2 regions of the Nonomuraea sp. 10N515B genome follow, and region 1 is predicted to be linked to the other one. Evidence: riboswitches for the same ligand, from Rfam matches in the RefSeq annotation. Region 1 holds a riboswitch; the other holds the start of a gene.

What was found. Region 1 has a riboswitch for glycine ahead of gcvT (glycine cleavage system aminomethyltransferase GcvT). Riboswitches for the same ligand answer to the same signal wherever they lie in the genome.
Region 2: linked by a shared signal. The riboswitch ahead of gcvP (aminomethyl-transferring glycine dehydrogenase) and the one ahead of gcvT (glycine cleavage system aminomethyltransferase GcvT) in region 1 are both predicted to bind glycine.

Annotation. Positions count from the first base shown of each region.
Region 1 is NZ_JBQQBQ010000014.1:232,816-237,219, forward strand. It holds gene ACTWQA_RS23630 (L-serine ammonia-lyase) at 1-307, opposite strand, end outside; gene gcvH (glycine cleavage system protein GcvH) at 365-754, opposite strand; gene gcvT (glycine cleavage system aminomethyltransferase GcvT) at 751-1,836, opposite strand; glycine riboswitch at 1,871-1,966, opposite strand; glycine riboswitch at 1,967-2,064, opposite strand; gene ACTWQA_RS23645 (hypothetical protein) at 2,158-2,991, shown strand; gene ACTWQA_RS23650 (gamma-glutamyl-gamma-aminobutyrate hydrolase family protein) at 2,988-3,680, opposite strand; gene ACTWQA_RS23655 (3-oxoacyl-ACP reductase) at 3,690-4,404, opposite strand, start outside.
Region 2 is NZ_JBQQBQ010000042.1:12,927-17,330, reverse strand. It holds gene gcvP (aminomethyl-transferring glycine dehydrogenase) at 1-2,582, opposite strand, end outside; glycine riboswitch at 2,639-2,753, opposite strand; glycine riboswitch at 2,754-2,853, opposite strand; gene ACTWQA_RS41160 (MerR family transcriptional regulator) at 2,902-3,522, opposite strand; gene ACTWQA_RS41155 (bifunctional nuclease family protein) at 3,670-4,140, opposite strand; gene ftsR (transcriptional regulator FtsR) at 4,261-4,404, opposite strand, start outside.

The DNA of each region.
Region 1 (4,404 bases):
GGGTGCCGTAGAGCTTGACGGTGCCGGAGGCGCGCATCGCGGCCAGGCGGTCGTCGATGGTGTCCACGTCCACGAGTTCGGGCTTCTCGCCCGACAGGCCCAGCAGGACGGCCTTGTCGCTGCCATGACCCTTGCCGGTGAGGCCGAGTGAGCCGTACAGGATGGCCTGGACGCGCGCCACGCGCGGCAGCAGGCCGTCCTCGTGCAGCCCCCGGGCGAACTTGTGCGCGGCCGCCATCGGGCCGCCCGTGTGCGAGCTGGACGGGCCGATACCGATCTTGAAGAGGTCGAAGACGCTGATCGCCATTGATGGGCGCCTTTCATGCAAGGCCGGGGCCCGCGGAACGGGCCCCGGCGAAATGGGTCAGGACTCGCCTGAGGTGAGCGCCTTGTACTCCTCGGCGGACAGCAGGTCCTCCGCGTCGCCTTCCATGCGGACGCGGAACATCCAGCCCTCGCCGTACGGGTCGCTGTTGACGACCGACGGGTCGTCCACGACGGCCTGGTTGATCTCGACGATCTCGCCGGCGACGGGCGTGTAGATCTCGCTCACGGACTTGGTCGACTCCACCTCGCCGACGGAGTCGCCGCCCTCTACGGTCGAACCGACCTCAGGGAGCTGCACGTAGACCACGTCACCGAGGGCGTCGGCGGCGAAGGCCGTGATGCCGACGGTCACGGTCAGCCCGTCATCGAGCCCGGCCACCCACTCGTGCTCCTTGGTGTAGCTCAGCTCGTCAGGGATGTTGCTCACTTCTTCCTCCTGTAAAAGGGCAGCTCTACCAGGTCCATAGGTTCTTGGCTGCCCCGGATGTCCACGGCCAGGCCTTCTTCGATGCCGGTGTCCACGTAAGCCATAGCAATGGGCTTGCCCAGAGTCTGGGAAGGCGCACCGCTGGTGACCTCGCCGACGACGGCGCCGTCTTTGGTAACCGGGTAACCGTGGCGCGGCACCCGGCGGCCCCGCGCGACCAGGCCGACGAGGCGGCGCCGCGGCGGGTCGTCCTTGACCGCCTCGAGCGCCGTCCTGCCGACGAAGTCGCCGGGCTTGTCGAATTTCACCACTCTGCCGAGCCCTGCGTCGAACGGGGTGAGCTCGGCGCTGAGTTCGTTGCCGTACAGGGGCATGCCCGCCTCGAGGCGGAGCGTGTCGCGGCTGGACAGGCCTGCGGGCTTGAGCCCGTACGGCTCGCCGGCCGCCATGAGGGCGTGCCACAGCGGCGCGGCATCCTCGTTCGCGACGAAGAGCTCGAAGCCGTCCTCGCCGGTGTAACCGGTGCGGGCGATCAGTGCCTGCCGTCCGTCCACCACGCCCGGCAGGCCCGCGTAGTACTTGAGGCCGCCGAGGTCGGCGTCGGTGAGCGTGGCGAGGATCTCCTGCGCCCGCGGGCCCTGGACGGCGATGAGCGCGTACTGGTCGGAGCGGTCGTCCACGACGGCGTTGTACGCCTTCGCGCGCTCTTTCAGCTCATTTCCGACTTTTTCGTAGTTTGAGGCGTTTGCCACCACCATGAACTCTTCGTCCCCGAGCCGGTAGACGATGAGGTCGTCGAGCACCCCGCCACGCTCGTTCACGATCATGGTGTATCTGGCCCGCCCGGGCTCCAGCGCTGACAGATGCCCGACCAGCGCATAGTCCAGGGCCTGGCCGGCCTGCGGGCCCGTCAGGAAGATCTCGCCCATGTGCGACAGGTCGAACAGCCCCGCCGCCTGCCGGACGGCGTTGTGCTCCGCGGACTCGCTGCCGTACCGGAGGGGCATGAGCCACCCCGCGAAGTCGGTCAGCGTGGCGCCGAGGCTCTCGTGAACGTCTCGTAGCGGTGTCGGTCGGGACATTTATCGCACCTCAGGACAGGATCGGATGCCAGCATCCTCCCCCTCTGTCATCGATGCCTGAGAGCTTCGCCCGGGTTTTGCCGGACTTTCACCTTCGGCGAGGCCCACAGGCCTGCTTTCCAGAGGACACCTCGTCCGTGCGGTCCTTTGCCTTGAGAGGTTCGCGGGGAGGGCTTGCTCCTTCAGGGACCCTGACCGGCTGTCAGGGTGCTCTCCCGCACGGTTTCGTGGGTGATGTCCCGTAAGCCTAGTGCCGTTACGGGGGTCTTGTCGCGTTCGGACGCCCGTGAACCGCTCGGGCGGTGATGACGTTGAAGGGGCATGAACAGGCGAATGGCGGCCCTCGGACTCGCGGCGGCCCTGACCATCACGTCCTGCGGCGCCGAGAGCGCCGCGTCCCCGGCGCCGCCTCCTCGGTACGAAGCCAGCCTGACGGTGCTCGAAGGCCACGGGCACGGGCCTCAGCTGTGCCGGGCGGTGGCCGAGTCCCTCCCGCCTCAGTGCGGTGGCCCCGACGTGGTCGGCTGGGACTGGAGCAAGGTCGAGCACGAGTCGCAGGGTGGCGTGAAATGGGGTTCGTACCGGGTCGTCGGCACCTGGGACGGCGCCCGGCTGACCCTTACGGAGCCGCCCGGCTCGCCCGTGTATGAAGAGCCTCCCACGACCGACTTCACCACCCCGTGCCCCGAGCCGGAGGGCGGCTGGCGGCCCGTCGATCCCGCCAAGGCCACGGAGGCGACCCTGGAGAAGGCGATGAAGCGGGCGGGGACGGCCAAGGAGTTCGCAGGCGCCTGGATCGAGCCCATCGGGCCGAAGCCCGACCCGTCGGAGGAACTCGACGCCTACGCGCGGGGGCAGGTGCTCAACCCCAGGTTCACCGGCGACCTGGCGGGGCGCGAGGCGTGGATCCGCGAGGTCTGGGGCGGCGCGTTGTGCGTCAGCGGCGCGGAGCGTACCGAGGCCGAGTTGCACGCGATCCAGCGGGAGGTCGAGAAGGAGCTGGGCGACGCCCTCATCTCCTCCGCGCCCAGCGTCACCCGCAACCGGGTCGAGGTGGAGACCTGGCTCGCCTCCGACGACCTGCGCCGCACGTTCGACCAGAAGTACGGCGCGGGCGTCGTCGTCCTCGACAGCGTGCTCAAGCCCGTCGGTTAGCGGCAGGCCGCCACGAAGGTTTCGAAGATCGCGCAGTCCTCGGCCGCCTCCGGGTGCCACTGCACGGCCATCGTGAACGACTCCGTGTCCATCTCGACCGCCTCGATCGTGCCGTCCTCGGCGGTCGCGGACACCGTGAGGCCCGGGGCGAGGCAGTCGATGGCCTGGTGGTGGTAGTGCGGGACTGTCACCGGCTCCGTGCCGAGGGCCTTGGCCAGGCGCGTGCCCGGCACGGGCACGACGGGCAGCGGGCCGAAGCGGCCGGGCGCGAGGGAGTGCCCCTCGTGCCCGACCACGTCCGGGAGGTGCTGGTGCAGGGTGCCGCCGAGGGCGACGTTGAGCACCTGGAGGCCGCGGCAGATCCCCAGGTACGGCAGACCGGCCTCGAGAGCGGCATTCAGCACCGCAAACTCGGCCTCATCCCGAAATTTGCGAACATAGCCGACCTTTTCCCCCAGCTCCTGGCTGTAGCGGGCCGGGTCGATGTCGCCCCCGCCCGCCAGGATGAGCCCGTCGAGCCGCCCCACGACAGGCGCGGGATCGCCGGCCGGCGGCAGCACGACCGGCTGCCCGCCGGCGCGGACGACCTGCTCCACGTACATGTACGGCAGCAGCGCGACGGTCATGTCCGCCCACACCGTGAACTTCGCCGGCTCGACGTAACAGGTGATCCCGATGACCGGACGCACGATTTCCTCCTAGAGCGGCGTCACGTAGGCGCCGGAGATGCCGCCGTCCACCAGGAACTCGCTGGCCGTGATGAACGACGCGTCGTCACTGGCCAGGAACGCCACCGCCGCCGCGATCTCCGTCGCCTCGGCGAAGCGCCCCACGGGTACGTGCACCAGCCGCCGCTGCGCCCGCTCCGGGTCCTTGGCGAACAACTCCCGAAGCAACGGCGTGTTGACCGGCCCGGGGCACAGGGCGTTCACCCTGATGCCCTCCCTGGCGAACTGCACGCCCAGCTCCCGCGACATCGCCAGCACGCCGCCCTTGGAGGCGGTGTAGGAGATCTGCGACGTCGCCGACCCCATCACGGCCACGAACGACGCCGTGTTGATGATCGAGCCCTTGCCCTGCCGCCGCATGTACGGGAGGACGTGCTTGCAGCACAGGTAGACGCTGGTCAGGTTGACCTCCTGGACGCGGCGCCAGGCGTCGATGCCGGTCTCCAGGATCGAGTCGTCGTCGGGCGGCGAGATGCCGGCGTTGTTGAAGGCGATGTCGACGCTGCCGTAGGTGTCGTAGGCGGTCTGGAACATCCTGACGACGTCGTCCTCGCTGGTCACGTCGGCCTTGATGAAGAGGCCGCCGACCTCGTTGGCGGCCTTGGCGCCCGCCTCCTCGTCGACGTCCACGCAGACGACCTTGGCGCCCTCCTCGGCGAACCTGCGGGCCGTGGCGAGCCCGATG
Region 2 (4,404 bases), on a different contig from region 1:
TCCCCCCGGATGGCGATCATCGCCTCCGCGAACCGGTCGAGCTCGTCGAGGTCCTCGCTCTCGGTCGGCTCGATCATCAGCGTCCCGGCCACCGGGAACGACATGGTGGGCGCGTGGAAGCCGTAGTCGATGAGCCGCTTGGCCACGTCGTCCACGGTGACGCCGGTCTCCTTGGTGATCTGCCGCAGGTCGATGATGCACTCGTGGGCGACCAGCCCGCCGCGCCCGGTGTACAGCACCGGGTAGTGGGGGGCCAGGCGCCGGGCGAGGTAGTTGGCCGACAGGATGGCCTGCTCGGTCGCCGCGGTCAGGCCATCCGAGCCCATCATCCTGATGTACGCCCACGAGATCGGCAGGATCCCCGCCGACCCGTATGGGGCCGCCGAGACGGGCCCGACGGGCGTGTCGTTGTGCAGCGGGTGGCCGGGCAGGTAGCGCGCCAGGTGGGCGCGCACCGCCACCGGGCCGACACCCGGGCCGCCGCCGCCGTGCGGGATGCAGAACGTCTTGTGCAGGTTGAGATGGGACACGTCGGCCCCGAACTCGCCCGGCTTGGCCAGACCGACCAGCGCGTTGAGGTTGGCGCCGTCGACGTAGACCTGCCCGCCGGCGCCGTGCACCTTGGCGCACACCTCGGTGATGCTCTCCTCGTAGACGCCGTGCGTCGACGGGTACGTCACCATGATCGCGGCCAGCGCGTCCCGGTGCTTGTCGATCTTGGCGTCGAGGTCGGCCAGGTCGATGTTGCCGTCGGCGTCGCAGGCCACGACCACCACGCGCATCCCCGCCATGACGGCGCTGGCGGCGTTGGTGCCGTGCGCGGAGGACGGGATGAGGCAGACGTCGCGCCCGCTCTCGCCGTTCGCGCGGTGGTAGGCGCGGATGGCCAGCAGCCCGGCGAACTCGCCCTGCGAGCCGGCGTTCGGCTGGATCGACACCGCGTCGTAGCCGGTGACCTCGGCCAGCCAGCGCTCCAGCGTGCCGATCAGCTCCGTGTAGCCCTCGGCCTGGGCCTCCGGCGCGAACGGGTGGATCCCGGCGAACTCCGGCCAGGTGATCGGCTCCATCTCGGTGCTGGCGTTCAGCTTCATGGTGCAGGAGCCGAGCGGGATCATCGAGCGGTCCAGCGCGATGTCCTTGTCCTGCAGCTTGCGCAGGTAACGCAGCATCGCCGTCTCGGAGTGGTGGCCGTGGAAGACCGGGTGGGTCAGGTACGCCGACTCGCGCAGCAGCGCGGCGGGCAACGCGTCGGCGTCCAAGGCCACCTCGGAGGCGTCCATGCCGAACGCCGACCACACCGTGGTCACCTCGGCGGCGCCGGTCTTCTCGTCACAGGCGACCGAGACGTGGTCGGCGCCGGCCTGCCAGAGGTTGACGCCCCGCTCGGCGGCCGCGGCGACGACCTCGGCGGCCCGGCCGGGCACGCGGACCAGGACGGTGTCGAAGAACTCGTGGTGCACGACCTCCAGGCCGGCCTCGCGCAGCCCGTCGGCGAGGGCGACGGCGTGCCGATGGACCCGGTGGGCGATGCGGCGCAGCCCGTCGGGGCCGTGGTAGACGGCGTACATGCCGGCGATGACGGCGAGCAGGACCTGCGCGGTGCAGATGTTGCTGGTGGCCTTCTCGCGGCGGATGTGCTGCTCGCGGGTCTGCAGGGCCAGCCGGTAGGCGGGGTCGCCGTCGGCGTCGACGGACACGCCGACCAGGCGGCCGGGCATCTGCCGCTGCAGCCCCTCGCGTACCGACATGTAAGCGGCGTGCGGCCCGCCGAACCCGAACGGCACCCCGAAACGCTGCGAGGAGCCGATCGCGATGTCGGCGCCGAGCTCGCCCGGCGTGGCCACGAGCGTGAGGGCCAGCAGGTCGGCGGCGGCCACGACGAGCGCGCCGGCCTCGTGCGCGGCGGCGGCCACGGCGCGGAAGTCGCGCAGCCGCCCGGAGGCTCCCGGGTACTGGACGAGCACGCCGAAGCACTCGGGCAGCTCGCCGTCGAGCGGGTGCTCCACGAGCGTGATGCCGAGCGGCTCGGCGCGGGTGGCCAGCACCCGCTTGGTCTGCGGCAGCGCGTCGGCGTCGACCACGAACACGTTGCTCTTGGACTTGCCGGCGCGCCGGGCCAGCGTCATGGCCTCGGCGGCGGCGGTGGCCTCGTCGAGGAGGGAGGCCCCGGCGACGGGCAGGCCGGTGAGGTCGGAGACGACCGTCTGGAAGTTCAGCAGCGCCTCGAGGCGGCCCTGCGAGATCTCCGGCTGGTAGGGCGTGTACGCGGTGTACCAGCCCGGGTTCTCCAGCAGGTTGCGGCGGATCACCGCGGGCGTGATCGTGTCGTGGTAGCCCAGGCCGATCATCGAGGTCAGCACCCGGTTGCGGTCGGCGAGGGCGCGGAGCTCGGCGATCGCCTCGGTCTCGCTCGCGGCGGCGGGCAGCTGGAGCCGGTCCTTGGCCCTGATGGCCTCGGGGACGGCCACGGCCACCAGGTCGGACACGGACTCGAAGCCGACGGCCTCGAGCATGCGCTGCTGCTCGGCAGCGGAGGGGCCGATGTGCCGGGATGAGAACGGCGGAGCTGACAGGTCGGTCATGGACAGTGCCTCCCGAGGCTATGGAGACCGGCGCCAGGGCGCGGGCGAGTGCCGGATCTCCCCACTCTGTCAGCGCGGCGTCACCGCGACCTGAGAGCTTCACCCCCGTGAACAGGGGCTTGCACCGTCGGTGAGGCACGCCTGGCGGGCGCGCCTGCTTTCCAGAGTTGCCTCGCCCGAGCGGTACGGGGTGCCTGAGAGATTCCGGGGAGGGTTGCTCCTTCGGCGCCCCGGGACCCGTGGGCCCCAGAGACTCTCCCGCACGGGGTCGTCAGCCTTGCTGTCCTACATTACAGCCCCTATGCGTTACAAGGGGATTTCACCCGATGCGTCGGGCGCGGCGGCGCCGGGCGAGCTCGTCAGCGGGGTGGTCGGCCGGGACGGTGTCCTCGACCGCCGCTCTTTCCCCCGGCAGCTCCGCGAGGGATCCCTCGACCTCGCGCCAGACCCGGCCGAGCGCGATGCCGAACACGCCCTGGCCGCCCTGGAGCAGGTCGATCACCTCGTCGGCGGAGGTGCACTCGTAGACGCTGACGCCGTCGCTCATGAGCGTGATCTGGGCGAGGTCGGCGACCCCGCGATCGCGCAGATGCTGCACGGCCGTGCGGATCTGCTGCAGCGACACTCCGGTGTCGAGGAGCCGCTTGACGACTTTGAGCACCAGGATGTCGCGGAAGCTGTAGAGCCGCTGGGAGCCCGAGCCTTGCGCGGCCCTGATCGTGGGCTCTACCAGGCCCGTGCGCGCCCAGTAGTCGAGCTGCCTGTAGGTGATGCCGGCCGCCGCGCAGGCCGTGGGCCCGCGGTATCCGATGTCGCCCGGCAACGCCGCCGGCTGCTCGTCGAAGAGCAGACCCTGCTCCCCGGCACGCTGCCGCGCGTCCTCACGCCGTACCGGATCTTCCTGGCCGGCCGTCTTTCCCTCGCCGCTGCTGACCGCCACGCGGACCTCCGGCTTTCTCTCATCCCGTGGCCTGATCTGGGGGTTCATGAAGGGCGGCCACGGGTTTCACTTGCACCGTAGGACCGTGACCATGCTCAGTCAACGATCCGGCTCGGCGCGTCGTGAAGCGTAAATGCACCGAAATACCTACCCCGCCCTGCCGAAGTCTTCGGGAGTGATTGTGTCAAGGAACTCCCTGAACTTCTCCACCTCGTCCTCTTGGTCGTCGGGGATGACCACGCCGGCCTCCTGGACCACCTCCTCGCTGGCGAAGATGCGGGCTCCGGTGCGCAAGGCGAGCGCGATCGAGTCCGACGGCCGCGCGCTCACCTCCACGCCGTTGGAGAACACCAGATCGGCGAAGAAGATGCCGTCACGCAGCGCCACAATGTTGACCGCCCGCAGGCCGACGCCCAGGGCGCTCAGGACGTCACGGAAAAGGTCATGGGTGAGCGGCCGCGGCGGTGGCTCCTCCGCTTGGGCCAGGGCGATCGCCGTCGCCTCGGTCATGCCAATCCATATCGGAAGGAACCGCTCCCCGTGTGCCTCCTTGAGCAAGACGATCGGCTGGTTTGTGGGCATTTCAACTCTTACGCCCACGACCTCCATCTGCAACACGGGCTGCTCCGTATTCCTGACCGGTCACCCGGCACAGCTCTTCGCTCGACTGGCTACTTCAATTCAACGTAACACCCGGCGGGCCTGGAATGTGCCGTCGGCTCCCTGCTCGCCCCGCTCTCAACGGCCCAGCACCGACCGTACGCCCGTGCGCACCAGAGATGCGTGCAGATCGAGCAAGAGGGCCGAAAGCTCCCTGGCGATCTCCTCCGCCTCGCCGGCGGCCCCGGGGGCGCGCCGCTTCAGCACGGGCGCGACGGTCTG